DNA from 3 places in the Priestia sp. FSL P4-0332 genome. Region 2 is predicted to be linked to each of the others. Evidence: riboswitches for the same ligand, from Rfam matches in the RefSeq annotation. Region 2 holds a riboswitch; each other region holds the start of a gene.
The links. A riboswitch is a leader RNA that binds a small molecule or an ion and turns the genes downstream of it on or off. The one in region 2 is predicted to bind lysine.
Positions count from the first base shown of each region.

Region 1: linked by a shared signal. The riboswitch ahead of MKY06_RS12985 (amino acid permease) and the one ahead of lysA (diaminopimelate decarboxylase) in region 2 are both predicted to bind lysine.
Region 3: linked by a shared signal. The riboswitch ahead of MKY06_RS24075 (aspartate kinase) and the one ahead of lysA (diaminopimelate decarboxylase) in region 2 are both predicted to bind lysine.

Region 1 covers NZ_JBBOUA010000001.1:2,561,952-2,572,116, forward strand. The annotation lists gene eat (ethanolamine permease) at 1-1,041, opposite strand, end outside; gene eutC (ethanolamine ammonia-lyase subunit EutC) at 1,063-1,776, opposite strand; gene MKY06_RS12970 (ethanolamine ammonia-lyase subunit EutB) at 1,791-3,161, opposite strand; gene MKY06_RS12975 (ethanolamine ammonia-lyase reactivating factor EutA) at 3,188-4,606, opposite strand; gene thiT (energy-coupled thiamine transporter ThiT) at 4,763-5,368, opposite strand; TPP riboswitch at 5,401-5,501, opposite strand; lysine riboswitch at 5,676-5,860, shown strand; gene MKY06_RS12985 (amino acid permease) at 5,963-7,402, shown strand; gene MKY06_RS12990 (hypothetical protein) at 7,438-7,806, opposite strand; gene MKY06_RS12995 (GNAT family N-acetyltransferase) at 7,910-8,401, opposite strand; gene MKY06_RS13000 (cysteine hydrolase family protein) at 8,492-9,079, opposite strand; gene MKY06_RS13005 (cupin domain-containing protein) at 9,101-9,409, opposite strand; gene MKY06_RS13010 (YqcI/YcgG family protein) at 9,384-10,151, opposite strand.
Region 2 covers NZ_JBBOUA010000001.1:2,379,280-2,389,444, forward strand. The annotation lists gene MKY06_RS12015 (O-methyltransferase) at 1-169, shown strand, start outside; gene MKY06_RS12020 (LysR family transcriptional regulator) at 355-1,266, opposite strand; gene MKY06_RS12025 (hypothetical protein) at 1,388-1,573, opposite strand; gene MKY06_RS12030 (hypothetical protein) at 1,731-1,865, opposite strand; gene MKY06_RS12035 (dicarboxylate/amino acid:cation symporter) at 2,004-3,266, opposite strand; gene lysA (diaminopimelate decarboxylase) at 3,319-4,647, opposite strand; lysine riboswitch at 4,786-4,968, opposite strand; gene MKY06_RS12045 (CBO0543 family protein) at 5,035-5,547, opposite strand; gene MKY06_RS12050 (NAD(P)/FAD-dependent oxidoreductase) at 5,884-7,002, shown strand; gene MKY06_RS12055 (YckD family protein) at 7,076-7,390, shown strand; gene MKY06_RS12060 (PAS domain-containing sensor histidine kinase) at 7,551-9,275, shown strand; gene MKY06_RS12065 (DUF1292 domain-containing protein) at 9,362-9,625, shown strand; gene MKY06_RS12070 (acyl-CoA dehydrogenase) at 9,777-10,165, shown strand, end outside.
Region 3 covers NZ_JBBOUA010000001.1:4,586,235-4,596,399, forward strand. The annotation lists gene sdhA (succinate dehydrogenase flavoprotein subunit) at 1-382, opposite strand, end outside; gene MKY06_RS24065 (succinate dehydrogenase cytochrome b558 subunit) at 412-1,020, opposite strand; gene MKY06_RS24070 (YslB family protein) at 1,510-2,037, shown strand; gene MKY06_RS24075 (aspartate kinase) at 2,089-3,321, opposite strand; lysine riboswitch at 3,463-3,640, opposite strand; gene uvrC (excinuclease ABC subunit UvrC) at 3,706-5,472, opposite strand; gene trxA (thioredoxin) at 5,697-6,011, opposite strand; gene MKY06_RS24090 (electron transfer flavoprotein subunit alpha/FixB family protein) at 6,357-7,337, opposite strand; gene MKY06_RS24095 (electron transfer flavoprotein subunit beta/FixA family protein) at 7,371-8,144, opposite strand; gene MKY06_RS24100 (enoyl-CoA hydratase) at 8,163-8,936, opposite strand; gene MKY06_RS24105 (TetR/AcrR family transcriptional regulator) at 9,016-9,600, opposite strand; gene MKY06_RS24110 (AMP-binding protein) at 9,713-10,165, opposite strand, start outside.

The DNA of each region.
Region 1 (10,165 bases), 180 kb from region 2:
CATTGCTCCGAACACGGATAAGATAATAAGTGCATTGGCAAATGTTGCAGATCCTGCACAAATCACGCCGATTGCTCCCGGAATCAACAAACCGCCGACAGGAACTCCTTTTTTATTCGTTTTAGCAAGAAATTTAGGGAAGTACCCATCTCGTGCAAGCGCATAGGTTTGTCTTGAAAATCCCATGATGATTCCGTTTAAGCTAGCAATCAAACCGAATAGGCCGATAATAGCAACAACGGTTGAAATGCCGTTTCCGTATACAGAAGACAGTGCCTGTGGAAGTGGATAATCGGCTAGCTTCCCGCTTCCTTCGCCAAGTCCTGCTGTTACAAATAGTGTAAACAACGTTGCGGTTGCTAGAGTAATAATCGCTCCAATAAATCCTTTAGGAATGTTTTTCTTAGGATTTTCCACTTCTTCCGCTGCCATTGCTCCTCCTTCTATTGCCAGATAAAACCAAACAGCGAATGGAATAGCTGCTAGTACCCCTGTTGGCCCGTTAATAAATGAATGATCATTAAAAATATTCGATGTTTGTACATGAGGCAAACCAGCTACATAAAAAATAGATAAACCAATTAGTGCAACAATGGTAGCTGTAAGCTCAATCACCGCTACTTCTTTTACCCCGATTAAATTTAATAAAACAAAGAAAATAAAGGCACCTACCGTTGCGTATACAGGGTTAACGGCTGGAATAAGGAAGTGTAGGTATGCTCCTGTTGACACTGCAATAGCAGGGGGAGCAAAAATAAATTCAAGCAAGCAGGCAATTCCTGCGATATATCCCCCAAAAGGTCCAAGTGCTCTTCTTGCATAAGCTGAAGGTCCGCCGGCTTGCGGGATAGATGTTGAAAGCTCTGCATAACTGAACATAAACGTTGTGTAAAACACGGTTACAATTAAGGTTGCGATTGCAAGCCCAATAATCCCGCCTTGTTCAAACCCGTAATTCCACCCAAAGTATTGTCCTGAAATAACCATGCCCACTGAAATAGCCCATAAATGAATAGGTTTTAATTGTTTTTGTAACGCCATACGTTCTCCTCCTTTTGATGTTTAAACAATAAGATGTACACCGCTTGTTTGCTGCTTGATCATTTTGTCAATCATGGTACCGATATGTGCGGCTGCCTCAATAGGAGGCGTCCCTCTTTTATGAATATTAGAAATAACCATACGATCAGACTCTTTTTTGCCTTTGCTAGGTTCATAGCACATGTAAGCACTCATTGATTCAGCACTGACCAGTCCAGGTCGCTCTCCAATCAATAGCACAAGTGCTTTTGGCTTTATGATCTCGCCAATTTCATCCATGCATGCAACTCGTCCCCCTTTTACAAAAAATGAAGTCCCGATACAAAGCCTATATGACTGCAGGGAGTCAATTAAAGCTGGATACACGTCGCTTATGTTTTCTTCGATTGCCTTGGCACTCAGTCCATCTGAGACTACTACTTGTACATCAGGCTGCTGCACGCAGTTTTTAAAAATTTCTTTCTTAGCGTTATCTGCTAATAACCTTCCTTGATCCGGCCGTTTTAAATAATGTTCTTTTGACTTCACGCGTGTATTCACAGTGAAAAGGTTAAACTCAGCTAAAATATCTTCTGAAACTGCTCCATATACAGAATCCACGGCTGCAGCATGATCCGTGCGAAAAGATAAAACGTCTTTTGTTAGCGGCCTTGTTCCTGTACGGCCGACACCTATGCGGGCAGGGGTAAATTGTTTAAGTGTTTCAAGCGGATCGCGATTTGACTTTGGTATCATAGTAAGCACCTTCCTTAAATCAAATTCATAAAAATAGTTGGGTCTCCGGCTCTAGATGTAAAGCGTCCGTTTTCCATAATACGCTGATCTTCAAGCCACTTTTGAAATAAAGGCGTTGGGGTACGGTCTAACACATTACGTACCGTTGCGATGTCATGATAACTAAGAGACTGGTAGTTTAGCATGCAGTCATCAGCCATGGGCACTCCTATGACAAAGTTCACTCCAGCTGTTCCTAGAAGCATACTTAAATTATCCATGTCATTTTGATCAGCATCCATGTGATTGGTGTAACATACGTCTACTCCCATAGGCAAGCCGTGCATTTTGCCCATAAAGTGATCTTCTAGCCCAGCTCGTAGGACTTGTTTGCTGTTATATAAATATTCAGGTCCAATAAATCCAACAACCGTGTTAACTAAGAAAGGCTTGTAGTGACGAGCTAAGCCGTAGCATCTAGCTTCGAGCGTTACTTGATCAATATTATAGTGAGCTTCTGCTGACAGTTCAGAACCTTGTCCTGTTTCAAAATACCAGCGGTTCGGACCTTTTGCTGTACCTTTTTCATGAATTAACGCTGTTGCTTCATTGAGCATAGACAGTGAAATCCCAAATGAGTCATTACCGGCTTCTGTTCCTGCTAAACTTTGAAAAATCAAGTCAGCAGATGCTCCTTTTTCGATTGCTCTCATCTGACTTGTTACATGTGATAACACACAGTTTTGAGTAGGGATGGACCATTCATTGATTATATTTTTTGTTTCATTTAAAAGAGCGTAGATATTATCCGTTGTGTCAATAACGGGGTTAATTCCAATAACCGCATCCCCAATTCCATAGCTTAACGCTTCGTAGAGAGATGCTCTCATTCCCTTTAAGTTATCTGAAGGATGATTAGGCTGGGCTCTTGAAGCCAATACGCCTTTTTGGCCGATAGTCGTTTGACAAGTAGTTTGCACTTCTATTTTGGCTGCTCCTTGAATTAAATCTAAATTGGACATAATTTTAGTAGCTGCCGCAATCATTTCGCTGCTTAATCCTTTGCTAAGCGCAAGAAGGTCTTCTCCGGTATGCTCATCAGATAAGATGTATTCTCTTAACTCCCCTACTGTCCAATTTTTTATAATGTCGTAAACGGATGAATCAATTTGACTTTCGATTAACGCCGAGACGTTGTCTTCATCTGCGCTGAGCAGCGGGTAGTTTCGAATATCAGCAAGTGTGATATCAGCTAGGACTTGCTTTGCTGCCATTCGTTCTTTCATTGACTCAGCGCTAACTCCCGCGAGCTGATCTCCAGAACGCTCTTCGTTTGCTTTGGCCATGATTTCTTTTAAGCTATAAAATGAAAATGTTTCTCCTAACAATCGTGTAGTTTTAAACATCGTTTCCTCCTTGTATATTTAGTGGATTAGGATGAAAAAGCGAGCGTTTTAACGGAAACAGAGATTGCTTCTCCAGCTACTGGTAACCCTAGATCGATGTAATCTCCGTGTGTAAAATCAATTTGATCTAAACAAATAATTTCTAACTCTTTTCTCTGTTTAGCTAGTGCTTGTCCTAAGGCTTTTGCAATATCTTGCTCGCATAAAACAACGAGGCACTTAGCTCTCTTAAAACAAGCAATAAATTCAGCGCTTATTACTTTTGCTAATTCTTGCAGCATCTTATAGCTGCAGTAAGGAAAATGAGATAAAGCAATAGCAACGGGAGGATCTTCTGCACTGAAAATAGTTGAAGCCTGCATACATGACGCTCGAGCTCTTTCTTGAAACAGCTGCGGATTCCACTCCTCCTCTGGCTGTACGGGTATTTCTATAATCGGAATGTTTTTCAGCGGCAGTTTTTTAGACTTAATGTATACGGTTGATCCGCTAACTTCTGTATTTTGCATACCAGCTCCAATGACAGTAGCGCGCGTTGTCTCAGCGGCTTGAGATACTTGGATGGATTGAAAATGATATGCTAGAAGCGGACCAACGTCTCCGTGTATGGCCACTTCCTTCACTGTTTTTGGCTTTTGCTTCTCCATCATTGCTCCTACTCCTCCTGAAACCATGATCGTTTCAGGATGTATAGAAGATCTTGTATGAGGAGAAACGAGCAGCGAGGAATTTTGATTCAGCGCTTTTACATAATTCACGGTTTCTTCAGCTAGTAATTGACAGATAGACGAGAGCTTTTCAAATGTTGCTTTTTCACCTTCTCGCAGTGTTAAAGAATTATTTTTCAAAAATTCAGTTAAATGAGACGAAATGTAGGTAACAAGACCGTCTTCATTTAGTCGAATTAATCTCCCGCCTACATGCAGTGTAAACGTTTCTATCACTTTTCCATTTTGACATAAAGCGATGTTAGCAGTGCCTCCTCCTACATCAATATTGGCAATTACTGCATTTGTTTCAGCAGAACGTTCGATTGCTCCTGATCCTTTTGCTGCTAATATTCCTTCCAAGTCAGCGCCGGCTGTTGCAACAACAAAATCCCCAGCATGTTCGGCTAGATAGTGAACGATACTTTCTGCATTTTGCTTTCTAGCCGTTTCTCCTGTAATGATCACAGCGCCCGCCTCCACTTGATCTAAGGAGATTCCTGCATTCTTATACTCTTGTTCTAGTAGTACCGTTAATTTTTGAACATCGATTTCAACATCGTTTAGCATAGGGGTGGTATAGATAGAACTTGCATACGTTACGCGACGATCAATAATTTGACAGCCTGGCAGCGTAAACTGATTTTGTTGATTTGCTATTAGCAGCTTGCTTACAATCAGTTTTGTTGTGCTTGTTCCAATATCTAAACCTATGCTCGTGATCCATTTCTGTAGCATGCTATCAATCCCTTACCTCGTTTGAATATGGTGATTATCATAAAACAGTTTTTTGAATATTTCACTAACTATGTTATCAAACCTGACACACTTTTGTGTAAACAAAGGTGACAAATGACAAAAAAGACTAAATCTTGGTAGATTTAGTCTTTTTTATTATGAGTGTGATTTAGTTACAATCATTCTTGATGCGGATGGAATTAATAGTGAAAGAATGACTAAGCAGGCAATTAGTGACCCTACCATTGAAATCCCGTTCATTGAAAAAGAATACCACAGAGCGGACATGCCCTTTGGCGCGTATGATCCCCAGAAAATAATACCCGCAATAAAGTGCCAGAAATACCGTGCGAAGCTGCCGATAACAAGGGATAAAACAATCAAAACAAAAGCTTTTGATCTGTTATTGTTAGCTAAATTTGTTTTAATAGATTGCGAAAAAACACCTCCAAAACCTATAAAAGCAAAAGCCACAATATATTCAATAAACGTTTGCAGCGCTGTTAAAATATAAGCCGTTCCTGTTGCCAACTGCAACAGCCCCCATAATAGACCAGATAGAGCCCCGCCTTTTACTCCCCAGCGAAAGCACATAATAAAAATGGGCACCATGGAGAACGAAATACTCACAGCCGTTGCAATCTTAATGGAAGGCAAAAGATCAAGTAGAAGTGCTAATGCTGCAAAAATAGCTATTTCAATTTTAGCCTGTAAGGGTAATGCTTTATTCACGTTTCTCACTCCTGTTTTTGAATCATTCATATCAAACGGTTTACACAGGAGTAAGCAAATATATGCTACTATTCCCACATTCCTACGCTAGCGTTAACTAACAGGTTCGAAGGGTCTGAACAATTTGTTCACTCTCAGCACGGCGGCTCCCCCTGTGGTACGTTCGGATATTTATGTAGTATTATGACAACATTTATTATACCATATGTAACAAAATAGATTCGAGAGATTTCAAAGATGTTTCTATTTTCTGAATCTATTTTTTATAATGACAATCGTTTTAGTATTTGATATACTTCTTTTATGTCAAATGAATATAAAAAACCCTCATCCTAATCGATGAGGTAGAGGTCGCAGTTTTTAATAGTAAAGCAACGGAAATGCAGAGAACATTGAGGATGTTGCTTGAAAGGAAAAATTGCCGAAGTTTAGATCACTTCTCGGTTGATTTAAGCTGGGGCTGTCTCCGAACAGGAACAGAACTGTCACATCATGCAAGTGATGTGAAGAGCTATCTTCACGGAAGGTTGACGCGGTTTTCAGATTTAAAAGCGCGCACATATACTGCGGGCTTTTTTTATGTTATCCCGTCTCTTTCCGTACATTCGAAAGGAGTATTTATCTATGCAAGAGCAGCAAGAATTAAAACGTGGGTTGAAATCTCGCCACTTAACGATGATTTCATTAGGAGGAGCCATCGGAACCGGCTTATTCCTAGCAAGTGGTGGAGCAATTCACACAGCAGGACCTGGGGGAGCGCTTTTAGCTTACGCTATTATTGGTGTCATGGTTTACTTTTTGATGACCAGCCTGGCGGAGCTCGCAGCTTATATGCCTGAAGCTGGTTCGTTTAGTACGTATGCGTCTCGGTTTGTAGATCCATCCTTTGGTTTCGCTCTCGGCTGGAACTATTGGTATAACTGGGCTATTACGATTGCAGCTGAATTATCTGCTGGAGCCCTTATTATGAAATTTTGGTTCCCAAACTCTTCTTCTATTTTATGGAGTGCCCTGTTTTTATTAATTATGTTTGGGCTTAACTACCTTTCTGTAAAAGGATTTGGCGAATCTGAATTTTGGTTTTCATTAATTAAAGTAGTAACAGTTATCATCTTTTTAGTTATTGGTATTATGATGATTTTTGGTATCTTTAACAATGAAGCACCAGGTTTTAAAAACTTCACGCTTGGTGATGGACCCATTCACGGTGGATTCTTTACTGTCTTAGGTATTTTTATGGCTGCTGGTTTTTCATTCCAAGGAACAGAGTTGCTTGGAGTTGCAGCTGGAGAAAGTGAAGATCCGGAAAAAACGGTTCCTCGCGCAGTTAAACAAGTCTTCTGGCGCATCTTGTTATTTTATATTTTAGCTATTTTTGTTATTGGGATGCTTATTCCATACACAGCGGATTCATTAGCAAGTGATGATGTGCGGGTCAGTCCGTTTACTCTAATATTCGAACGAGCAGGTCTGGCGTTTGCAGCATCAGCTATCAATGCCGTTATTTTAACAGCCGTTTTATCTGCTGGTAACTCAGGTATGTATGCTTCTACGCGTATGCTGTGGAACTTGGCGAAAGATGGAAAAGCACCGAGGTTCTTAGCAAAAGTAAATAAACGAGGCGTTCCGGTTAATGCTTTAATCGCAACGGCACTTGTCGGTACACTTGCATTTGGTGCTTCATTTTTTGGAGACGGTGCGGTATACACGTGGTTACTTAACGCTTCTGGTATGTCTGGTTTTATTGCTTGGTTAGGAATTGCAATCAGCCACTATCGTTTTAGAAGAGCATTTGTTGCCCAAGGTCATGATTTGAGTGAACTTCCATATCATGCAAAACTTTTCCCATTTGGCCCTATCTTTGCCTTTATTTTATGTGCCGTTGTTATTTTAGGCCAAAACTATTCGGCGTTTATGGGTGACTCGATTGACTGGTACGGTGTACTTGTTTCCTATATCGGACTTCCTTTATTCTTAATTGTTTGGTTAGGATACAAATGGACGAAAAAGTCGAAACTTATCCCGTTAAAAGAATGTCAAGTAACAGTGAAAAAATACGAATAAAAAAAGCTCTCTATTCTTTTGAATAGAGAGCTTTTTTATGTGATCTGATCAGCAAAATGAAGAGATATATAGGCGGGCTGGTTTTTCATAACAAGCATATAACCTTTGAGGGGACGATTACAGTAATCAGCAGCTTCTATATAATAAATATGCTGAATTAACCTGCTTAAATGGGTTACAAAAGATGGAAGTTGATGAGTAGGAATGCTTTGGATGTAGTCTATGATTTCTTGTTTAGTTTGAAGGCCCGAATGGGTACATTCTAACAGATGAAAAAGCAGATCTGCTGCTATAGTAGATAGTTCAGAATTGTGCTTGATTCTATTCAGCTGGATATGCAGCTCTTTTTTGGACCATCTTTTCGGAATAGCTCTTAGATGCTGATATTGAAAATGTGTATTCATGATAGCTAACACCTTTCGTATTAACATAATAAAACGATTTATTATGTTAATAACCTTTACACACGAAACTAAAACGTTACAATGTGTAAAGGTGTCATACATCTTATAAAATAAGCTGATAAAAAAGCACATCTTGCCACTGATCAAATTTCCAGCCTACTTCTTTAAATTCTCCGCAAAATGTAAAATTAAATTGCTCATGCATTTTGACACTGATATCATTCCCTTTTGTAATCCCTGAAATGACAACGTGATGGTTGAGTTCTTTAGCTAATTCCAAAATCCGCTTCATAAGCTGTTTTCCAATGCCATGTCCCTGCTGGTTTTTATCAATATAAATCGATAGCTCTACCGTTTGAATGTACGCCTCTTTATCTCGATAAGAAGAAAGCGAAGCATAGCCCGCTACTACCCCATCTTTTTCCGCTACAATAAGCGGAAAAAGTTCATTGCTAATGTGATTATCAAACCAGCTCCTTCTTTGCTCTACTGTTACAGGCGTTAAATCAAAAGTAGCAGCACTTGTTTGAACAGACTGATTATAAATTTCAACAAGCATAGGTAAATCTTCTTCTTTAGCATAACGAATGATCATATGTACAAACTCCTTATAGTATAGAATTATCTTTATTTTACTTCTTTTAATAAACATAATCTACATAAAAAACCGATGTGCGCATGCACATCAGTTATGATTTTGAGCATATTGAAAGGTTTGAAGAACTTGAAGTGTCTCTTTTGTAGAAACGACCGTTGCAAACTCCTCATGCAAAGAAGACAATGCGAATGTATGTACATCTTCTGCAGGAAGCCTTGTTTTTCCATCGTAGGACATACAATCAAAGCAAGCTGTTGCATCGTTTACAACGTACGTCCTGTACCCTAGATTTCCAGCCATGCGAGCAGTCGTAGAGACGCAGTGATTAGTAGTTAGTCCTATTAAGATAAGCGTATCATAGCCATTTGCTTTTAAATAACTGTCTAGCTCTGTTCCAATGAAGCAGCTGTTCACGTGTTTGCGAATTAAGTATTCATCTTCTTGTGGACCAAATCCTTCTTTGAACTGAAACCCCTTCGAACTTGGGTGTAAAGGAGAATTTGGATTTCCTGATGCATGCTGTACGTGAATGACAGGATAATCTTGGCGCCTCCATGCTTGCAGCAGCGTCAGCATATGTTTTTCTGCATCTAAATTGTTTCTTTCCCCCCACTCGGGTGAATAAAATCCTTCTTGTACATCGATAAGCAGCAGCACTGGCCGGGAACGTAGCATAAGCATCATCTTCTTTCGTCTTTATTTTAAAATGGAAATAACGTATGTGCACCCATCAGGACCGGCTTTTGAAGAATGAACCGTTTGTTTCGGTAAATGTATCCGATCTCCTGCCTGACATAGAACCGTATCACGTTCAACTGTAAAATAAATAGATCCTTCAAGTATATGAAGAATTTCATCAGTTGGATGCGTATGAGATGGGTGCGTTTGAAAAGCAATATCGTGCTGTACTTCAACGTATCCAGTATACGCCGGAAGCAGTTCTTTAATTACTTCTTCAAACTTTCCGCCAACTCCTTTTTTAATAGAGGCTTTTTTTACGTCCATGCTGCTCACTCCTTTTTAATTTAAACGGACACTGTCCGGTAGTATAGTTGTTATCATCATGTAAAAAATATTGCTTCCACTCTCGGTTTCCCTGCTGTCCATACCATCCTAACTCAGGGTGAGCTGATACGTCATCATATGTTTTTAACCGATCGCGGACCACCTTTTGTACGTGCCGCCCTATTTTTGAATCTCCTGTCATACCTTCAAAGACCCACCGAGGCTGAAATGTAATCATAAATCCTCTGCTCTTACGGCTTTTACGCAAAGAATGAGCAGGCGTATTACATACGACAAAAATAGGTTCTCCGTGAAAGCAAAATTCCCATAATGGATTTTTTGGATCTTTTGGAATGTCTTGCGGCCATTTCTTTTGATCAATTTGATGAAGAAACGTCAGCGTATCCCAAAACATCGTTTCGTACTCTTCCATTGATCGTTCTTTATGTTCAGGCTTAAAGAATAACACAAAAGATGTATAGCGACCTATGGTCTTGAACGTATCTATGTATTCTCTAAGTGCCGACGCTGCATTCCTAATATCTTGGTAGTTATAAGGAGTAGTCACAAATGAAAAACGCAGTAAATCTTTTTTAAAGCCTTCTACCCCTAATATACAAGGAAATGGATTTTCTTCTGATAATATATCGCTTTGGAAATATTGAAAAGCATCTTTTCCCCAAAACGGGACATGCGTTGACTCTAAAATCTCATTGGCTCGAAAAAGCATTTTTGATGCCATTAAAACCCTCCTTA
Region 2 (10,165 bases):
TGTTGTTCGTCAAGGGCATGTGGTGAACTCAGAAAGTGAAGATGAAAATGTAAAGGGAATTCGTCAATTTATGAATGCTCTGGCTCAAGAAAAACGAATCAGCGCCACGGCTATACAAACCGTTGGAAGCAAAGGCTATGATGGATTCATTGTAGGGATTGTTGAATGATAAAATTTGTATTACACCTAAAAAGAGACGGAGACATAACTAAACCCATCCAATCAACAGCTAGAATCAAATACATACATGAAACCTACGTTCATCATCACCCTAAAAAATCCGAACGAGTTGGATTCTCAACCAAACTCGTTCGGATGGTCCTTCAACTAACATACTTTTGTTCCAGACTCTTTTTAAATGGGCCCCAATTTATCTGTCATTTGTTTTTCGGTTAAAAAATTAATCAATTCTCGTACAGCGAATGAACTGTAGCGTTCTTTTAACAGAATAATTCCAAGTTCCCACATCATTTCAGGATCTGCAATAGGTACGGTAGTAATATTGGGATCTTTCACTTTGGCATAAAGCGATTCGGGTAAAATAGCAATACCTAGTTCTGCCGCTGTTAATTCAATAATTAAATCCCATTGAGAACTTTTATACGCTATAGAAGGCACAAAGCCTGATTTTAAAGCATCTTGAATTAACCGGTCGTGCAGCGTAAATTCTTCACTGAACATAATGAATTTTTCATGCTCCAATTCTTTCATCCAGACGGAAGAACGTTTCGCTAAAGGATGGTTTTTATGCGCGTATAAAAGGAATCTCTCCTTAACGAACGGGTATACGTGAAAATGTTCATCATGAACGCTTGTGAGAGGAAGCATAACAATCCCCATATCTACACCAGCCTCTTCCACAAGTGCTTCAATTTTTTTTGCTCCAAATTCAATAAGCTCTAGAGATACTTTAGGGTATTGTTCATTAAATGCTTTTGCAATCTTCGGGAAAAACAAGGTCCCGATGAGCGGAGGGACTCCCATCTTGATTTGCCCTGTTTGCAAGTTCACTAAATCTCCCAACAAGTGAGGCATGTCTTTTAACACCGACAGAGCTTTAGTTGCCTGATGATACACGACTTCTCCTGCATCGGTTAGCTTTAATTCTCTTGTTGAACGATCAAGAAGCTCAAATCCTAGTTCATTTTCTACTTTTTTGACGGCTTTACTTAAAGCCGTTTGTGACAAATGAACTTGCAGCGCTGCCTTTGTAAAATTTTTATGATTCGCTACCTCTATAAAGTATTCTAAGTCTCTGATTTCCATGTGAAACTCCATTTCTGCAAACTGCTTATCCTTTTTCTTTACTCTTTATTTTAACCATTAAATTATTTACTGTAAATGTGCTGATTATATCCAATGAATAAAAACAGGGAAAGGAAATGAACTAAAGTTTCTGTCGAAATTGATTTATAAAACGAATAATTTTTTTATAGAGAAACATAGATTTTGCTATTAGCTGATGGGGGATATAAAGATTTTTGCATGTGCGTTCGGGCAAAAATGCAAAACTGATTAAAACAACTGAAAGTCCAAATGCTGCGGCTGTAATCTCTAGCCAGGAAAACATCATACCATTCCTCCTTTTACAAACCTACTAATAGAATATGTAAAAGTTCGAAAGGAGGTTGTACGATAGACCTATAACGAGTGACGGTATGAAGCTCTCTCTAAAAATAAAATTACGTCAAAGAACGTTTGGCACAGGCCCTGCGTTCTTTGACGTAATTTTATTTTCGCTCTTCAGCCTGATGCTCTTGTTTGTTTTGTTCAGTGAGACGTTTTTGATGAGCTTTTGTTTCTGCACTTACGTGATTTGCATCATTCGGTTGATTCTTCTTTGAACCTCCTGCAGCGTTACTCATTAGACGACACCTCCAGTCTGGTTATGAAACATACCTATAGAATGTGCGTATTTACAGACTTTATACACCTCTATCGATATTACTGCACACGAAAAAAGCAAAGGGAGAGTCACTAAGACTGTTCCCTTTGCTTTTTTACTAGGCCACTTTATCGGTGGTGATAATTTTGTTAATCCAGTCTTTTCCTTCTGTAAACCTTGTAACCAGCATTGCTGTTACTGTATTTCCTGTACTATTTAACAGGGTAGCAGGGGCGTCAATAATCGTGGAAATGACCGCAATAATGGGCAGAACTTCTGGCGAAAATCCATAAATCGTAATAATTAACATTTCGCCAATCATACCGCCTCCAGGGATTGCTCCCATTACAGCTCCAACTAAAAAGGCTACGCCTAAAATACTCAAAATGCTCGTAGCAGACGTCATATCTTTTCCAAACAAACTGAATAAGAAAACAATTTTTAGAATACCGCCAATAACAGAACCATCTTTATGCGTGTTTGCTCCTAATGGAATCACCGTTTCAGCAATATCAAGTGGCACACCCATTTTCTTTGTTGCATCTAAATTGACTGGAATAGATGCAGCAGAAGAACAGGTAGCAATAGCGGTGATAGAAGGAGCAGCTGCATTTTTCCAGAACAGTTTAATTCCTGCTTTACCGCCAGCAATCCATGCGTATAGCGTAAAGAAGCCGAAATAGTAAACGATTGCAATTAATAAATAAAGAATAAATGCTCTAGCGTACCCTTGTAAGATCTTTGGTCCTAGTTCTCCTACAACAGTAGCAAAATAGCACCCTAAACCAATTGGAGCATAGTACATCACAATTTTAACAACCTTCATCGATACTTCTTGACCCGAAGTCAGGAATTTCGCCATAGGCTGTCCTTTTTCACCGGCCATCGTTGTAGCAATACCGAAAATGACGGCAAAGACAATTAATTGTAAAATATGCTCTTTCGAAAATAACTGAACAAAATCAGGTACAGTAAAGGTACTAACAAGCTGAGTTAAAAGCGTCATTTTTTCAGCTGTATTTTCACTGTCACCCATTAATTCTTTAATCGCAGAAGTATCTACGTTGTGCAGCGGATTGTAAAGTGACGCGCCTAAAAAGCCTAGAACAGCTGAAACAGCAGCAGTAGCGATAAACACAACGGCGATACCTAGCATAATTTTACCGAGACGTTTCATTTCGTTCATGTTTGCAATTGCCGAAGCCACACTAAAAAAGACAAGGGGAACGATAATCATGAACATTAAATTAAGAAACAAATCACCAAAGGGCTTTACGACTGCTACATCGGGCCCGATAGCATATCCTGCTATCCCGCCAATTAAAATAGCGAGAAGCAGAATAAGCGATGATCTGTACGTTTTAAATACACTTAAAACCATAGTTATATTTCCTCCAAACAACAATAGCTTCTTTACTACGCAAGAACAGCTATCATTTGCTCATTGCATACGTAGTAACGACTGGCTTTACATCTTTTCGCACCAAATCTTCGTATGTTTCTCGCTCCACAGCAAGACGAGCTTCTCCATTTTTTACAAATACAACAGCAGGGCGCGGAATGCGGTTGTAATTGCTAGCCATTGAATAGTTGTAGGCACCTGTAGAGGAAACTGCTAATAAATCTCCTTGATTAACGCGCGGTAAATCGATATCCCAAATAAGCATATCTCCTGATTCACAGCATTTCCCCGCAATCGATACCGTTTCATCTTTTTTATCCGTCACTCTATTAGCCAAGACAGCTTCATGCTTTGCATCATACAAAGCAGGACGAATATTATCGGTCATACCCCCGTCAATTCCCACGTATTTGCGTACACCTGGAATCTCTTTCGTTGAGCCAATTGTATAAAGCGTTGTACCCGCTTCTCCTACGATGCTTCTTCCAGGCTCAATCCAGACTTCCGGAAGGGTATAATTTTGTTCCGTTAACGTACGGCTTAGCTTTTCTGTCAGTGCATCTACATAATACTCAACTGGAAGAGGAGAATCGCTTTCGGTATAACGAATACCAAAACCACCACCTACGTTTAAAACTTTTACTTCAAAGTCCATTTTATCACGAATATTGAATAAGAAATCAGTTAAAATATCAATGGCGCGAGAAAAACCATCTACTTCAAAAATTTGCGAACCAATATGACAATGAATGCCTAAAAGATTATAATAAGGCTTTTCTAATGCAGAACTTACCGCTTTCATGGCTTGGTCATTGGAAAGACCAAATCCAAACTTTGAGTCTTCTTGTCCGGTCATAATATATTCGTGTGTATGGGCTTCAATCCCTGGAGTAACACGGAGAAGAATAGATGCTTTCTGTTTGCGCTCAGCTGCTAAGGCATGCAAAACTTCAAGTTCGGTGAAGTTATCCACAACAAAGCAGCCGATATTCGCATCAAGAGCCATTTCAATTTCTTCAATCGTTTTGTTATTTCCGTGAAAATGAATGCGTTCAGCTGGATATCCCGCTTCAAGAGCTGTAAATAATTCGCCTCCTGAGACCACATCTAATGACATATCAAGCTTCGTTAAAAGATTAGCCATTTCCATACAAAGAAAGGCTTTCCCTGCATAGGCGATTTGATATGAAAATCCACTTCTTTGGAAGGCTGAATGGAAGGCCTTGCATTTCGTCTCAATTAATTCTTGATCGTAGATGTATAGGGGAGTGCCGTATTGTTTTTTCAGTTCGACCGTATCGCACTGTCCAATTTCTAAATGATTGCTGCTGTTAATTTTACTCGTTCCATGTAAGTACATAATCCATATCCCTCCATTTAAATCATTCAACTATAACTTTGATGATCAGTAGAAAAACACAAAAAAGACCCGTGAAGTGATGTTCACGCGTCTTGGTTTCATAATAATAAAGTATTATTACATTCTAGGCATCAACATCTCTTCAATAGCTCTCCACAAACCAAATGGTTTGTGACAGCTCAGCATTTATTCAATACTGAACCAGTATATGAACACAATGGATGTCTATATACTTCGGCACGAAATCCCTTTTACTTATCTTCACAGACTCCATTAGTCTCTAATAAGTGACTCTTGATTTCATGCACCTCTATTCTCAGAGAGGAAAATTATATTTAAATGTAACTCCTATTATATTTCCTTTTCCTCTGTCTAGTCAATGAAAAGTTAAGGCATAGGAATATCAAAAAAAATAAATAAAAAAGCTATAAAGCTTCCAGATAGAATCCAAGCAGCCAGTGCTGTCTTCTGATGAATGATTAAAAGTGAGAACGTGACAACATTGAAGAGAAAAGAACACAGCAGCGACCATCCATAATGATGAGTGATACTGTGATTAACATAAGCAATGAACTCAATCACAGTAAATAAAAGCGCCCACAAAAGAATCCACCACAGCCGGCCGCTTACATGCAACGGCAGCCTTCCTAAAAAAACCGGTATAACAAACGGATAAATAATTAAGGTTATTCCAAGGGAAACCATTAGGTGATCGGGTAGAAAAAGGTGATCAATACCAACAGGGTGAAATACCCATACGCGGTGATGAAACAGCAGCACTTCATAAAGCAAATTCCCCGTGATCCAAAACAACAAAGTAGGATAGTATTCTTGATATCTCCGCCACTTGCCAAATAGTAAACCAAGAATGATGAAAAATAATACAAATGAAGATTGCATACGCTCTCCTTAAAATAATGGTTATTTCTTTTTATTTACATATTATAGTGGTTTTATTCTTTCATTTTTTTATTCAGAAACTATAATAAAAAAGCGGTAAACGCAGTGTTAAATATGCGCGATCACTACTTGTGGTTTGCTTCATCTCACCATAATCTCCGTAAAAGAACTTATTGCGCTTTTGTTTACAATGAAAGGAGCTATATGTCAAAGTCAGCAAGACTCAAAAATAAGCTCAAAATAGCTTCACCTAGTATGTGACTTCTTTTTTTGCTATGCTAAAATTGCGTACATAATGGCATAAGAATACTAGAAGAAAGAAAAGGGTGTTTTGGTATGAAAACATACATCGTAGTTGGAGCTGGGATACTTGGAGCTTCTACAGCATATCATTTAGCAAAAGCAGGAGCAGATGTGACATTGATAGATCGCAAGGATGCGGGTCAAGCTACTGATGCAGCAGCAGGAATTGTTTGTCCATGGCTTTCGCAGCGTCGAAATAAAGCATGGTACCGCTTAGCAAAAGGCGGCGCCAAGTACTATCAAACATTAATTCAGCAATTAGAAGAAGATGGAGAAACGGATACGGGATATAAGCGAGTAGGAGCAATTAGCTTACATACTGATGAGCAAAAGCTTAAAAAAATGGAAGAAAGAGCATATAAGCGTCGGGAAAAAGCTCCCGAAATAGGCGAGATTACACGTTTATCCGCTAAAGAAACACAGGCTTTGTTTCCGGTTCTTTCGGAAGAATACAGTTCAGTTCATATTAGTGGAGCCGCTCGCGTTAACGGAAGAGCTCTTCGAAACGCACTTGTGAATGCAGCGAAGAAAAACGGTGCAAAAATAATAGAAGGAAACGCAGAACTACTTTATGAAAATAATCAAGTAACGGGCGTTTCCGTAAATGGACAAACCCTTCTAGCAAGTACAACAATCGTAACAGCAGGAGCGTGGGCAAATCAATTACTAGAGCCTCTTGGAGTGAAATTTTTAGCAAGCTTTCAAAAAGCACAAATTGTCCACTTGCATCTCCCTGATGTAGATACAAAAGACTGGCCCGTTGTGATGCCTCCAAGCGACCAATATATTCTTTCATTTGAACAAGGTCAAATTGTCATTGGAGCAACACATGAAAACGACACGGGTTATGACTTGAGAGTAACTGCTGGGGGGCTTCATGAGATTTTTTCAAAGGCCTTATCAATTGCTCCCGGCTTAACAGAAAGCACAGTCTTAGAAACAAGGGTAGGGTTTCGACCATTTACTCCAGGCTTCTTGCCAGTCATTGGAACTCTTCCGGCTTACGAAGGAATACTAGTAGCGAATGGTCTCGGAGCTTCAGGCTTAACGTCGGGTCCTTATCTTGGTTCAGAGCTTGCTAAATTAGCACTTGAAATGGAAATGGAAATTGATCTTAGCGACTATGATGTAGGAGGAGCTATCGAGTCTTAAGCAAACAGAATGAATGAAAACAAATAGAAGTTCGTAAACTATAACTACTATATGATGAAAGGAAGTAGATTGTTTGCGAAAGATTATGATAAGTGCAGCAGCAGCTTTTTTATTTATGAGCGCGACGCCTGTATTAGCAGAAAACAATCCTCAGCCAGAAACAAAAGACGTGCAGCTGACGTCTCAGCAAAAGCAGGAATTGTCCGTGCTGTACAAAGAAATGCTAGCAAAAAAGAAAGAAATACTTTCAAAATATGTGGAGTACGGTGTGCTAAGCAAAACGGAGAGTCAAAACATTTCTTCACATATGGAAAATCGCTATCAGCATATGGAGAAAAATGGTTTTGTTCCGAAGCGACACTGTCATAAAATGCATCATTCAAAGTAATTCATATTCACATAAAAAAGCGCCTTTACAGGCGTTTTTTTATGTGAGTGAATGGAAAATATCCGCTTCTTTATCTAGTAAATTCTAAAATCCTCATGTAAAATTAAGAGAATGAGAACGAGTAGGAAAGATGCTAGTGAGGGGTAGGTAAATACGAACGATGAACGAAAATAAAAAAATAGTCCGATTACATGCAGAAAATCATTCAGCTGAGGCGCTAGGAATCATATTTGCTTACAAACAAAAAGATGACCATCTTGTTTACAGTATGTATCAAGGTGAAAGCGTTCATGAGCAAAAAATACCTCTAGAAGAATGGGTCTCGTATGAGCATTTTTTCGAAGCACTAAACAAAAAGAAAAAGCTTATGTACGAGCTTCAAATAAATGATAAACGCTATGTAGTAAACTTAACCCCTTTATCTTACACAGAAAAGCCTGAAATTATGGGGCATTGCGTGAATATAACTAGTTATCAGGAGAAGAAAGAACAGATTCAGCCTTTTATTTATCATAACGCAGATGCTGTTGCTGTCGTTGACTTAGAAGGTAAAACGCTTCAAGTGAACCCTGCGTTTGAGAATACATTTGGCTGGACGTTTGAAGAAATTTATCAAAAGCCTCTTCCAATTATACCTTCGTTTTTAAAGGAGCCAGTGTGCGAACTTCATAAGACCATTCAATCAGGGGAATCGAAAACGGAATTTGAGACGGTCAGACAGCATAAAGACGGTCATTTAATTAATGTAAGCGTCACACTATTCCGCGTTGAAAATATGAATGATTGGCCGCTATGCATTGCTTTTGTCTATCGAGATATAACATCACGAAAGCAGGCTGAAACGGCTTTAAAAGAAAGCGAAGAACGCTACCGAAGCTTGATTGAGTTATCGCCGGAAGCGATTATCGTTCATAGTGAAGGGAAAATTGATTACATCAACCCTGCAGGAGCCAAAGCGCTAGGATACAAAAGTCCTCAAGACGTATTAGGAGCGTGTGTTTATCAGTTTGTTCACCCTGATTACTATGATGTGGTAAAACAGCGAATTTATCGAATGAAAACAGAAAATAAATCTGTAGACCTACAGGAAGAGAAGTTTATTCATAAAGACGGTCATACGATTGATGCCGAAACCATTGCTTTTCCTATTCCCTATATGGGAAAGCAGGCCATTCAAGTTTTGTTTCGTGATATTACAGAACGTAAAAAAACTGAAAAATTGCTGCGTGAATCCGCTCAGCTTTCCTTAGTCGGACAGTTAGCGGCTGGTATAGCTCACGAAATTCGAAACCCTCTGACGGCGGTAAAAGGATTTATGCAGTTATTAAAAGAAACGAGCGGTCAGCCTTACTATGTAGAAATGATAAATCATGAGTTAGATAGAATTGAATTGATTACTGATGAGTTCTTGAGTCTTGCAAAGCCTCAGGCGAAAACCTACAGGGACAAACATGTCCAAGATATTTTAGAGAATACTTTAAAGCTAGCTGAGGTGCAGGGGATTACGGAGAAAATTCACGTAAAAAAAGAAATTGATCTTCATCTTCCTCTCGTATTATGCGAAGAAAATCAGTTGAAACAGGTGTTTAGCAATATATTTAAAAATGCAGTCGAATCTATGCCAAGTGGAGGAACCGTAACGATTCAACTAAAAAGATTTAATCAGGAGAACCTTGTTGTCCGGTTTAGCGACGAGGGGCCAGGCATCACGCAGGAAAGAATGCAGCATTTAGGAAAACCTTTTTATAGTACCAAAGAGAAAGGAACGGGGCTTGGACTGATGGTGTGTTATAAGATCATTCGAGAACATAGAGGAGAAATTAACTTTGTAAGTGAACTTGGAAAAGGAACTACCGTAGACATTCTTTTGCCTTTTAAAAAGTAGATTCTACTTTTATAAGCATGAAACCTTTTCTAAAGGGGAATACATGTTAGTGAACGAATAATGAGATTAAAATAGGAGGGAATAAGATGGAACGCATTGAAACGGGAGAGATTTTTACAATTTTAGATGAAAATGATCAAGAGCAAGATATTGAAGTGCTTGGAAAAATGACGATTGAAGGGCACGATTATATTGCTGTTGCGTTTGTGGAAGAAGTTTTAATTGAAACAGAAGAAGAAATTGATGTTTTCTTTTTGAAAATTGAAGATGATGGTGAATGGTCTTCAATTGAAGATGACGATGAGTTTGAAAAGGTATCAGCCGTATTTGAGGAAATGACATCCGCGTAAAAAGAGAGGTTAAAACCTCTCTTTTTTTATTTTTAAATAATATAATATTTAGAATTTTTCTAAAAATATCTTGCTGAATTATTTCCCTTCATTTATGATGAATATGTAACATACCAACCGGTTAGTAAGTAAATGAAAGCGAGGGACTACCGTGTATTTTTCTTACTCTGACAAAGTAGTGAAGCTGCAAAAAGAATTGACCTCTTTTATGGAAGAGCATATTTACCCAAATGAACGGCTATACGAACAACAGCTGAATGAACAGCCATCTAGATGGTCAGCTGTTCCTCCGATCATGGAAGAGTTAAAAGAAAAAGCAAAGCAAGCTGGATTATGGAACTTATTTTTGCCAGAAAGCGAATACGGAGCGGGTCTAACAAATGTCGAATATGCCCCCCTTTGCGAAATTATGGGCCGTTCTATTATTGGACCAGAAGCTTTTAATTGCGGAGCTCCTGACACCGGCAATATGGAAGTACTGGTTCGATACGGAACGTCCGAACAGAAAGAAAAATGGCTAAAACCGCTGTTAAATGGAGA
Region 3 (10,165 bases), 2.2 Mb from region 2:
CAGCAAAAGCCGTACGGTGATGCTGCGTCCCGCCAAATCGTCTGAAGTCTAACAAACCCTCAGGAGTACGGTTAAACATAACACCCATGCGGTCAAGTAAGTGAATAATGCCAGGAGCTGCTTCACACATTGCTTTTACAGGTGGCTGGTTGGCTAAAAAGTCTCCGCCGTACACTGTGTCATCAAAGTGTTCCCATGGTGAATCCCCTTCACCTTTCGTATTTACGGCTCCGTTGATTCCACCTTGCGCGCAAACTGAGTGAGATCTTTTTACCGGAACTAGTGAAAATAAATCTACTTGCTTGCCAGACTCAGCAATTTTTATTGTTGCCATCAAGCCAGCTAAACCGCCACCGACTACGATGATTTTTCCGTTACTCATCGGAACCCCACTCCTTCAAAACCTTAATTTTATGCAAATGCGAATAATGTACGAACACCTACAAATGTAAGTGCTAAGAAGATTGCTAATGTCACATAAGTTGAAATTCTTTGAGAACGTGGTGTTACAGTTAACCCCCAGCTAACTCCAAATGACCATAGACCGTTTGCAAAGTGGAAGATCGTAGATACAACACCAACTATGTAGAATGCAAGCATTGCCGGGTTGCTTAAAATTCGTTCCATCATTTGAAAATCTACTTCTTTTCCAAGCGCAGCTTGTATTCTGGTTTCCCATACGTGCCATGTGATGAAGATAAGTGTGATTACACCTGAAACACGCTGAAGGATAAACATCCAGTTACGGAAAAACCCATAGTTGTTAACGTTTGTTTTAGCAGTGAATGCGATGTAAAGACCGTATATTGCGTGAAAAACGATTGGTAAGAAAATAATGAAAATTTCTAGAGCATAGCGGAAAGGTAAGCTCTCCATGAAGTGAGCTGCTTGATTAAATGATTCTTCTCCCTTTGTCGCGAAATGATTCACAACTAAATGCTGTGTTAAGAAAATCCCGATTGGTATTACCCCAAGTAATGAATGGATTCTCCGATATTGAAACTCTCTGTTTGCCGCCATCTGCGTAGACCCCCCTTAGTTAAATGAACATAGTTTGTGAAGAACTTTCTTACTCCCACTAGACAAATAGATTAATCGTGAATATAGGAAATGAAAACCTTTGCATTTCCTAATAAAGTATGTGACAGGTTAATTTTACTCCCATCGATTAAGAGCGTCAAGGCAAGATATTTAAATCTTCTATAAAATATAAATTTATAAAATTTTATATTTGTTAACGCTTACTATATTGATGTTACAGATTTTTTCTTTCTATTATAATATTGCTTGCCACAACTAAGTAAGCGTTTACTTTATACTTTTATTGTAAACAAGTTCACAAAACATTTACACAGGTAAAAGTACCCTTTTAAAAGGTATATTATGGATTTTTTATCTTTACATCTAACTCTTTTTACCATAATAAAGATCCTCTTACATTTTATTAAAAAAATGCGTGAGAGGTTTTTTAGATTTGTATATAATAGTAGTAAAGAAAGAGGGGAAAGCATGAGCAATTTACAAACAGAATCACAGCAAGAACTTGAAGAGACGATGGAAACATCAGAACCTAATGTCACAGCTGAAACAGAGAGAAATCTTGATCACGTTTCATATTTCGGATACAGCCTTTTGCGTGACGTGTTAATTCCAGAGCTTCTTGGAGACGAAACGAATACCATTTCATACTGGGCAGGAAAACACCTTGCGCGGAAATACCCATTAAATACAATGGATGAAATCGTCGCTTTTTTTAAAGCAGCTTCCTGGGGAACACTGACGCTTGCAAAAAAAGATAAATATTCACTAGAGCTTGAGTTATCAGGTGATGTGGTCAGCAAAAGATTTCAGCAGGAAACTTGTTCGTTTCATCTTGAGTCAGGATTTGTGGCTGAACAGATTCAGCGGCAAAACAACTGCCTAACAGAAGCCTACTTAACACATAAAGAAAAGAACGGAAAAGTGCTGATTTCCGTGCAGTGGGACCGAAAAGATATTTTACCTACCGAAACACGCGCGGAGCGTTATAAAAAGTAAAAAATACGTATATATAAAAGACGTGGAGATACCACGTCTTTTTTCTCTTCTTTATACTTGCACTGCCTGCTGTTCTTCTAGTTCGAATGCTACGTGAAGCGTCTCAACTGCTTTTACCATATCAGCATGCGGTACAACTGTAGATACTTTAATTTCAGACGTGCTGACCATCTTCACTTCAATTTTCTCTCCTGCCAGCACTTCAAACATTTCAGCTGCAACACCTGGGTTTGAAATCATACCAGATCCGACAATCGACACTTTAGCCAGACCGCTTTCATGTTCGATACGCGTATATCCTAAAGTAGATTTATATTCTTTTAAGACAGCAAGAGCAGCTTCTACGTCTACGGTTTTAATAGAAAATGAGATGGATAGACGATTATTAGCCGTTACGTTTTGAATAATAATGTCCACATTTAACTGTTCTTTTGCTAATGCTGTAAAAATAGTAGAAAGAGTTTGCAACTCGTTGTTTAACCCTTCAATTGTCACGCGTGAAATATTATCTTCAAACGCAATTCCTCTTACGACTAAGTTTTGTTCCATTGAAACTTCCTCCTCAACAATCGTTCCATTCTCGTTTTCTAAGCTTGAACGCACTTCTAGCGGTACCTGATAATTTTTTGCAAACTCAACAGCGCGCGGATGCAGCACCCCTGCTCCCAAATTAGCTAATTCTAACATTTCGTCATATGAAATAGAGTGAAGCTTACGGGCATCTTCTACATAGCGCGGATCTGTCGTAAACACTCCTGTTACATCTGTATAAATATCACATTTTGCAGCTTTTAGCGCCGCGGCAAGAGCTACTGCCGTCGTGTCAGAGCCGCCTCGACCTAATGTTGTAATGCTTCCATCTTCTGAACAGCCTTGGAATCCAGCTACTACTACAATTCGTCCGCTATCTAACTGACGTTGAATACGAGTTGTATCAATGTGCTGGATTCGTGCATTGCTATGAACTGCTTCCGTCTGGATGCCAGCTTGCCAACCTGTTAGCGAAGTTGCTTCATACCCTTTGCATTGAAGGGCCATTGTTAACAGGGAAATCGTCACTTGTTCTCCAGTTGTAAGAAGCATATCCATTTCGCGTTTGCTTGGACTGTCCGTAATATCACTTGCTAATTTCACCAGTGCATCTGTGGTTTTGCCCATTGCCGATACAACAACGACTACTTGGTTACCGCGCTCTGCTTCTTGAATAACTCGGTTTGCTACATGTTGAATACGTTCAACAGAACCAACAGATGTTCCACCAAATTTTTGAACGATTAATGCCATAATTTTGTTCATTCCTTTTCAATAAATTTGCATATGCAGGATGATGAGAAGCTAAATTTTTTTACTCAGACAATAAAAAAAGCAATGAGATGAGCTCTCATTGCTTAACGAACGAAAATTATAAAACATAACCGTCCACTGCCGTGAGATAGCTCTCCAAGAATCTACATCTTGACAATCCTACGTTTATTCAACGCAGAACCAGCAATCATTACTATGAGGTAATGTTCACTTCGGCAAATTTCCCTTTCCGCATCATTCATAAGGGCTCATACCCTTCCTGATACGTACTGATTAAATTTGCACCTCTATCTTCACTTCATTTGATGAAGTGTCGTATGAAATTAGTTAATAGCTTATCAAACATTTTCTATTATTTCAAGACTATTTTTGCAATGTTTCATAAATTTTTTCAGCAATGTTTTGAGGAACACCTGAATTTCGAATATCTTCAACCGTTGCTTCTTTCAATTTTTTCACCGAACCAAAATACTTTAACAAAGCTTTTTTACGCTTTTCTCCCACTCCCGGAATGTCGTCCAGAACAGACTGAAAAGCGGACTTAGAGCGCACTTGACGGTGGAAGGTAATCGCAAAGCGGTGAACTTCATCTTGAATTCGCTGAAGCAAATAAAATTCTTGACTATTGCGTTCAAGCGGTATGATTTGAGGAGGCTCGCCAATCATCAGATTCGAAGTTCTGTGCTTATCATCTTTGACAAGACCTGCTGTAGGCACTAAAAGTCCCAATTCATTTTCGAGAACATCCTGCACCGCAGCCAAATGCCCTTTACCTCCATCTACAACAATTAAATCTGGAAGCGGAAGATCTTCTTTTAATGCTCTGGAATACCTTCTGCGAACCACTTCTCTCATGGAACTGTAATCATCTGGTCCCTGCACGGTCTTAATTTTATATTTACGATATTCTTTCTTTTCCGGCTTCCCATCAACAAAAACAATCATCGCAGAAACTGGGTCTGTTCCTTGAATATTTGAATTATCAAATGCTTCAATCCGATAAGGAGCGGCAATTCCAAGCTCTTCTCCTAACCGTTCAACTGCGCCAACCGTGCGTTCTTCATCTCGTTCAATTAAATAGAATTTTTCACCGAGCGCAATTTTTGCATTTTTACACGCAAGTTCTACTAATTCTTTCTTTTTGCCTCGCTTTGGATGCTGAACCTCTACTTCTACTAATTTCTCAGCCAACTCTGCATCAATCGTTGCTGGAACCATCACTTCTTTTGGCTTAATATTTTTGGCATAAAACTGACCGATAAAAGTTAAGAAATCTTCTTCTGGCTCTTTATAAAAAGGAAACATAGAAACTTCTCGCTCAATTAATTTCCCTTGGCGAATAAAGAAAACTTGAACACACATCCAGCCTTTATCATAAGAATAGCCAAACACATCTCGATTAACAAAATCATTAAACGTTACTTTTTGCTTTTCCATTGTCGCTTCGATATGAGCAATTTGATCTCGATATTCTTTAGCCCGTTCAAAGTCAAGTTCTTCTGAAGCTTTTAACATTTTTTCAGTTAACTCTGTTTTGACATGCTCATATCCACCATTTAAAAACCGCGTGATATTTTCAATAATTTGTTTGTTTTGCTCTTCTTTTACTTCTTTTACGCAAGGAGCTAGGCATTGCCCGATATGGTAATACAAACAAGGTCTGTCTGGCATGGTAGAGCACTTTCTTAATGGATAAATGCGATCAAGAAGCCGCTTTGTTTCATTTGCAGCTTGAACGTTAGGATAAGGACCGAAGTATTTCCCTTTATCTTTTTTTATTTTTCTTGTAATAACAAGTCGGGGCTGTTTTTCAGCTGTAATCTTAATAAAGGGATAACCCTTATCATCTTTAAGCATGATATTGTATTTTGGATCATGCTTTTTAATTAAATTCATTTCTAAAATAAGCGCTTCTAAATTAGAAGATGTGACGATATATTCAAAATCGACAATGTCGTTTACAAGTCGAAGCGTCTTTCCGTCATGAGATCCGGTAAAGTAGGAGCGCACTCGATTTTTTAATACTTTTGCTTTTCCTACGTAAATGACCGTTCCATATTTATCTTTCATCAAGTAGCAGCCGGGCTGATCCGGTAAAATAGCCAGCTTTTCTTTTAAATAATCGTTCATATTTTTCTCCTTCCTCTTCTCTTACTCTGTCCATCTATACATTCGCTTATGAAGCGTAACCTACATTCTTTCCTGCCTTACAATACATGCACATAAGCCGGATTTATGGCGATGTTCCTTACATCTAGTATAAAACAAACGAACGCATATTCGCTAAATAAAAGTATTCCCAAAAGAGAAAAAGTGGAGAAAAAGAAAAAACCTAGCCTGAGCTAGGTTTTGACTTACGCGTGTTTATTAATTAATTCTGTTAATGCTTCTTTTGGTTGGAAACCAACTACTTGGTCAACTTTCTCTCCATCTTTAAATAATACTAAAGTTGGGATACTCATAACACCAAATTTTCCAGCCGTTTCTTGATTTTCATCAACGTCTACTTTCACGATTTTAACTTTATCGTTAAGTTCGCCATCGATTTCTTCAAGAACTGGAGCAATCATTTTACAAGGGCCACACCATGGTGCCCAAAAGTCAACAAGCACTAGGCCTGATTTAATTTCATCTGTAAAGTTTTTATCTGTAGCATGTGCAATAGCCATTTTAATTCCTCCTAAATATATGCAATATCCAAATTCTACTCACAGTATATCACCTTCAAATAAGGTTTGCTAACTTTTTGCTTACATTTATACTGTTTATTCTCCGCTCTAGTTTGTACAATTCACATAAAAACATACGTAGAAAATTTCGTTTTCCATGAGGTTGAGACATAAGGAAATGAATCCCATCTAAAGACGAACAAATAGTATACAAGAGCTGAACTGCTAGAAAGACCCACACACATGAAAGCTACGCTTACCCTAACAAAAAAACGAACCACTAATCAAACATCTTGATCAATGGTTCGTTTTTCACTTCGTCTAAAATACTTTTGTCCCAGCCTCTTACGCAGACTGTACTTTCAGCTTTTTAAATTCTTCCGTTAGCAGAGGCACCACTTCAAATAAATCTCCAACGATTCCGTAATCAGCTACTTTAAAAATATTCGCCTCAGGATCTTTGTTAATGGCAACAATAATTTTTGAATTTGACATGCCGGCCAAATGCTGAATGGCTCCTGAGATTCCGCAGGCAATGTATAAATCTGGTGTGACTACTTTGCCCGTCTGACCGATCTGAAGAGAATAGTCGCAGTAATCTGCATCGCACGCTCCGCGAGATGCCCCAACAGCTCCATTTAACACGTCCGCTAGCTCTTGGAGAGGTCCAAAACCTTCCGTGCTTTTTACACCTCGACCACCTGCAATCACGACTTTTGCTTCGGATAAATCAACTCCTTGCGTTGCTTTCCGTACAACTTCTTTTACAACTGTACGCAGGTTTTTGATTTCAACATTTAAATCCTCTACATCGCCTGTACGTCCCTCGTCTTTTGCAAGCGGTGAAATATTATTTGGACGAATCGTGACAAACGTAAAAGCATCGATCATGATTTTCTTTTCAAATGCTTTACCAGAATAAATTGGGCGGGTGAAGACTACTTGATCCCCTCCAACTTCTACATCCGTCACATCGGAGATAAGTCCTTTGTCTAAGCGAGCTGCCAGTTTTGGCGCTAGGTCTTTGCCAAGAGCCGTATGGCCAAATACGATAGCTTCAGGCTGTTCACTTTCAATGATGGCTAATAACGCCTGAGCATAACCATCCGATGTGTAAGCAGCTAAATCTTCATGCTCCGTCACAACAACTTTATTCGCTCCGTACGCAATAAGCTCTTCACTTAAAGCTTTTACTTCCTTTCCTACTAACGCTGCAACAATTTCCCCACCATCAGCTACAGTAGACGCTGCGGAAATCGCTTCAAACGATACGTTTCGTAATCCCCCATCACGTGCTTCTCCTAGAACTAACACTTTGCGTCCCATTGCAATACCCCCATTGTTTTGACTTTTGACTTATTAAATGACTTTTGCTTCTTTATGCAGTAAATTGACCAGTTCTGTCACTTGATCTTTTATATCTCCTTGTAATACGCGTCCTGCGTCTTTTTTCGGAGGCAAATAAATTTCAATTGTCTTTGTTTTTGCTTCTACATCATCTTCATCTAAATCTAAATCATCCAATTCTACTTCAACCAACGGTTTCTTCTTCGCTTTCATAATCCCTGGAAGAGATGGATAGCGAGGTTCGTTAAGTCCCTGCTGAGCTGTTACTAGAAGAGGAAGCGACGTTTCGATAACTTCGGAATCGCCTTCCACATCGCGTACAACAGTCACTTTTTCACCTTCGATATCCAATTTTGTAATCGTCGTAATATAAGGGATTTCTAACTGTTCTGCTACGCGCGGCCCCACTTGGCCCGAACCTCCGTCAATCGCTACGTTTCCTGCCAAAATCAAGTCAGGAGATTGTTCTTTTAAGTACTGTGCCAGCAGCCTAGAAGTCGTGTACTGATCGCCATCTTCTATGTCATCTTCCGTATTGATTAAAACCGCTTTATCTGCTCCCATAGCCAAAGCTGTTCGGAGTTCTTTTTCTGATTCTTCCCCTCCTACACTCACGACCGTAATCTCCCCGCCATGCTTTTCCTTTAGCTGAATAGCTTCTTCAACTGCATACTCATCGTAAGGATTAATAATAAATTCAGCCCCATCTTCAACAATTTGACCATTTTTTAATGAAAGTTTCTCCTCTGTATCGAATGTTCTTTTTACTAACACGTAAATATTCATTCAATTCCCCTCCTAAGCTTATTTTCCTAAAAATTTAGGCTGGCGCTTTTCAATAAAAGCGGCTACGCCTTCTTGAGCATCCCGGCTTTTGAATACGCTTCCAAAAAACTGCGCTTCTTTTTTAATGCCGCTGTAGTAAGCATCTGTTTTTACATGCTGAAGCAGCTGCAAGGTAGCTTTAACAGAGATTGGGCTTTTTTTGGCAATTTTTCTAGCAAGTAAAAATGTTTCATTGATAAGCTGACTTTCTTCAAAAGCTGCATTTGCCAATCCTAACTCCACTGCCTCGCTTCCGGATATTGGATCACTTGTCAGCATCATCTCACAAGCCTTATGAACTCCTACATAACGAGGCAATCGCTGAGTTCCTCCAAATCCTGGTATAATTCCTAACTGAAGCTCAGGCAAGCCCAGCTTAGCATTTTCCGTTACCAAACGGATATGGCAGCTCATAGCAAGCTCCAATCCTCCGCCTAAAGCAGCTCCATGAATAGCTGCAATCACTGGTTTTGGGTAATTTTCAATATACTCAAAGAGCTCTTGACCGTTAACAGCAAGCTTCTCGTATTCTTTTGCCTGCTGAAGTGATGTGAATTCTTTTATATCAGCTCCGGCACAAAAGAATTTCCCTTCACCTTTAATAACGATAACCCTTGTCTCTTTACTATCTTCTAAATGTTTTAAAACACTTGAAAGATCTTTTAATAAATCTTGAGACAAAGCGTTAGCAGGTTGTCTATTCAACGTAATGAAGCTTATTGCATCAACAGTTTCAACCTGGATAATCTCCATTTGTTTACGCCACCCTTTCTTTCTATTTTCATTACCTTGCGCTTTTCCCCTCGCAGGGGAGCAGCAGGCTCACTTACGATTATGAGCCGCTGCAGCCGTTTAACAGCAGGGAATGGACTTTATCTACCGATTCTATTAGACCATATCGATGATCGTTCATTACCCATGTTGTGACAGTTTCATCAATCGTTCCAAAAATCATCTGTCGCGCAAGACGAATATCTATATTTTCAGAAAACTCACCCGTTTCGATTCCTGTCTGCAAAATAGAATCAATGAGAGTCAGATAATCTTTTAATACATCGTTAATTTTCAATCTTAAATCCTTGTTCGATTGACGCAGTTCGAGCTGTGTCACTGTAGCTAAATGATGATCCTCCGCTAGAAACGAAAAATGTTTGTCAATTAACACATGAAGTTTTTCTGCCGCGGTTTCAATTCCCGCCAGTTCTTCATAAATTTTTTCTACAAATTGTCCCATCTTCTCTTGAAACAAGGAAATCAAGACATCTTCTTTGTTTTTAAAATATAAATATATCGTACCGTCTGCAACTCCAGCCTGCTTAGCAATTTTAGAAACCTGAGCATTGTGGTATCCGTTTTCTGCTATTACTACTACAGCTGCATCGATAATCTGTTTATACTTTGGCTTATTTCTTCTCAATCTTATACGCTCCTTTAAAATATGAATGATTATTCATTCATATCTTTATAATAAAGAAACCGCAAGTATCTGTCAATTATGTTTCAGTAAAAAAATCAAAGGCGACGATCGATTACGTCGCCTTTTTATGCTTTTCATTTTCTTCATCAATCAGCGCTCGTCGCAGAATCTTACCGACCGCTGTTTTGGGAAGCTCATTTCGAAATTCATAAAGGCGCGGAACTTTATAAGCAGCTAAATACTTTCTAGAAAACTCATTTAACTCTTCTTCAGTACATCTTACACCATTTTTTAATACAATGTAAGCCTTCACCGTTTCTCCTCTATATGGGTCAGGAACACCCACCACTACAGCTTCTTGAATTTTTTCATGCTCATATAATACTTCTTCAACTTCTCGAGGGTAGATATTATATCCCCCGGCAATAATAATATCTTTCTTCCGATCTACTACATAAAAATAACCTTTATCATCCATATAGCCAACATCACCTGTTAGCAACCATCCGTCTCGCATAACAGCCTCCGTTTCTTCAGGCTGCTTCCAATATCCTTTCATGACCTG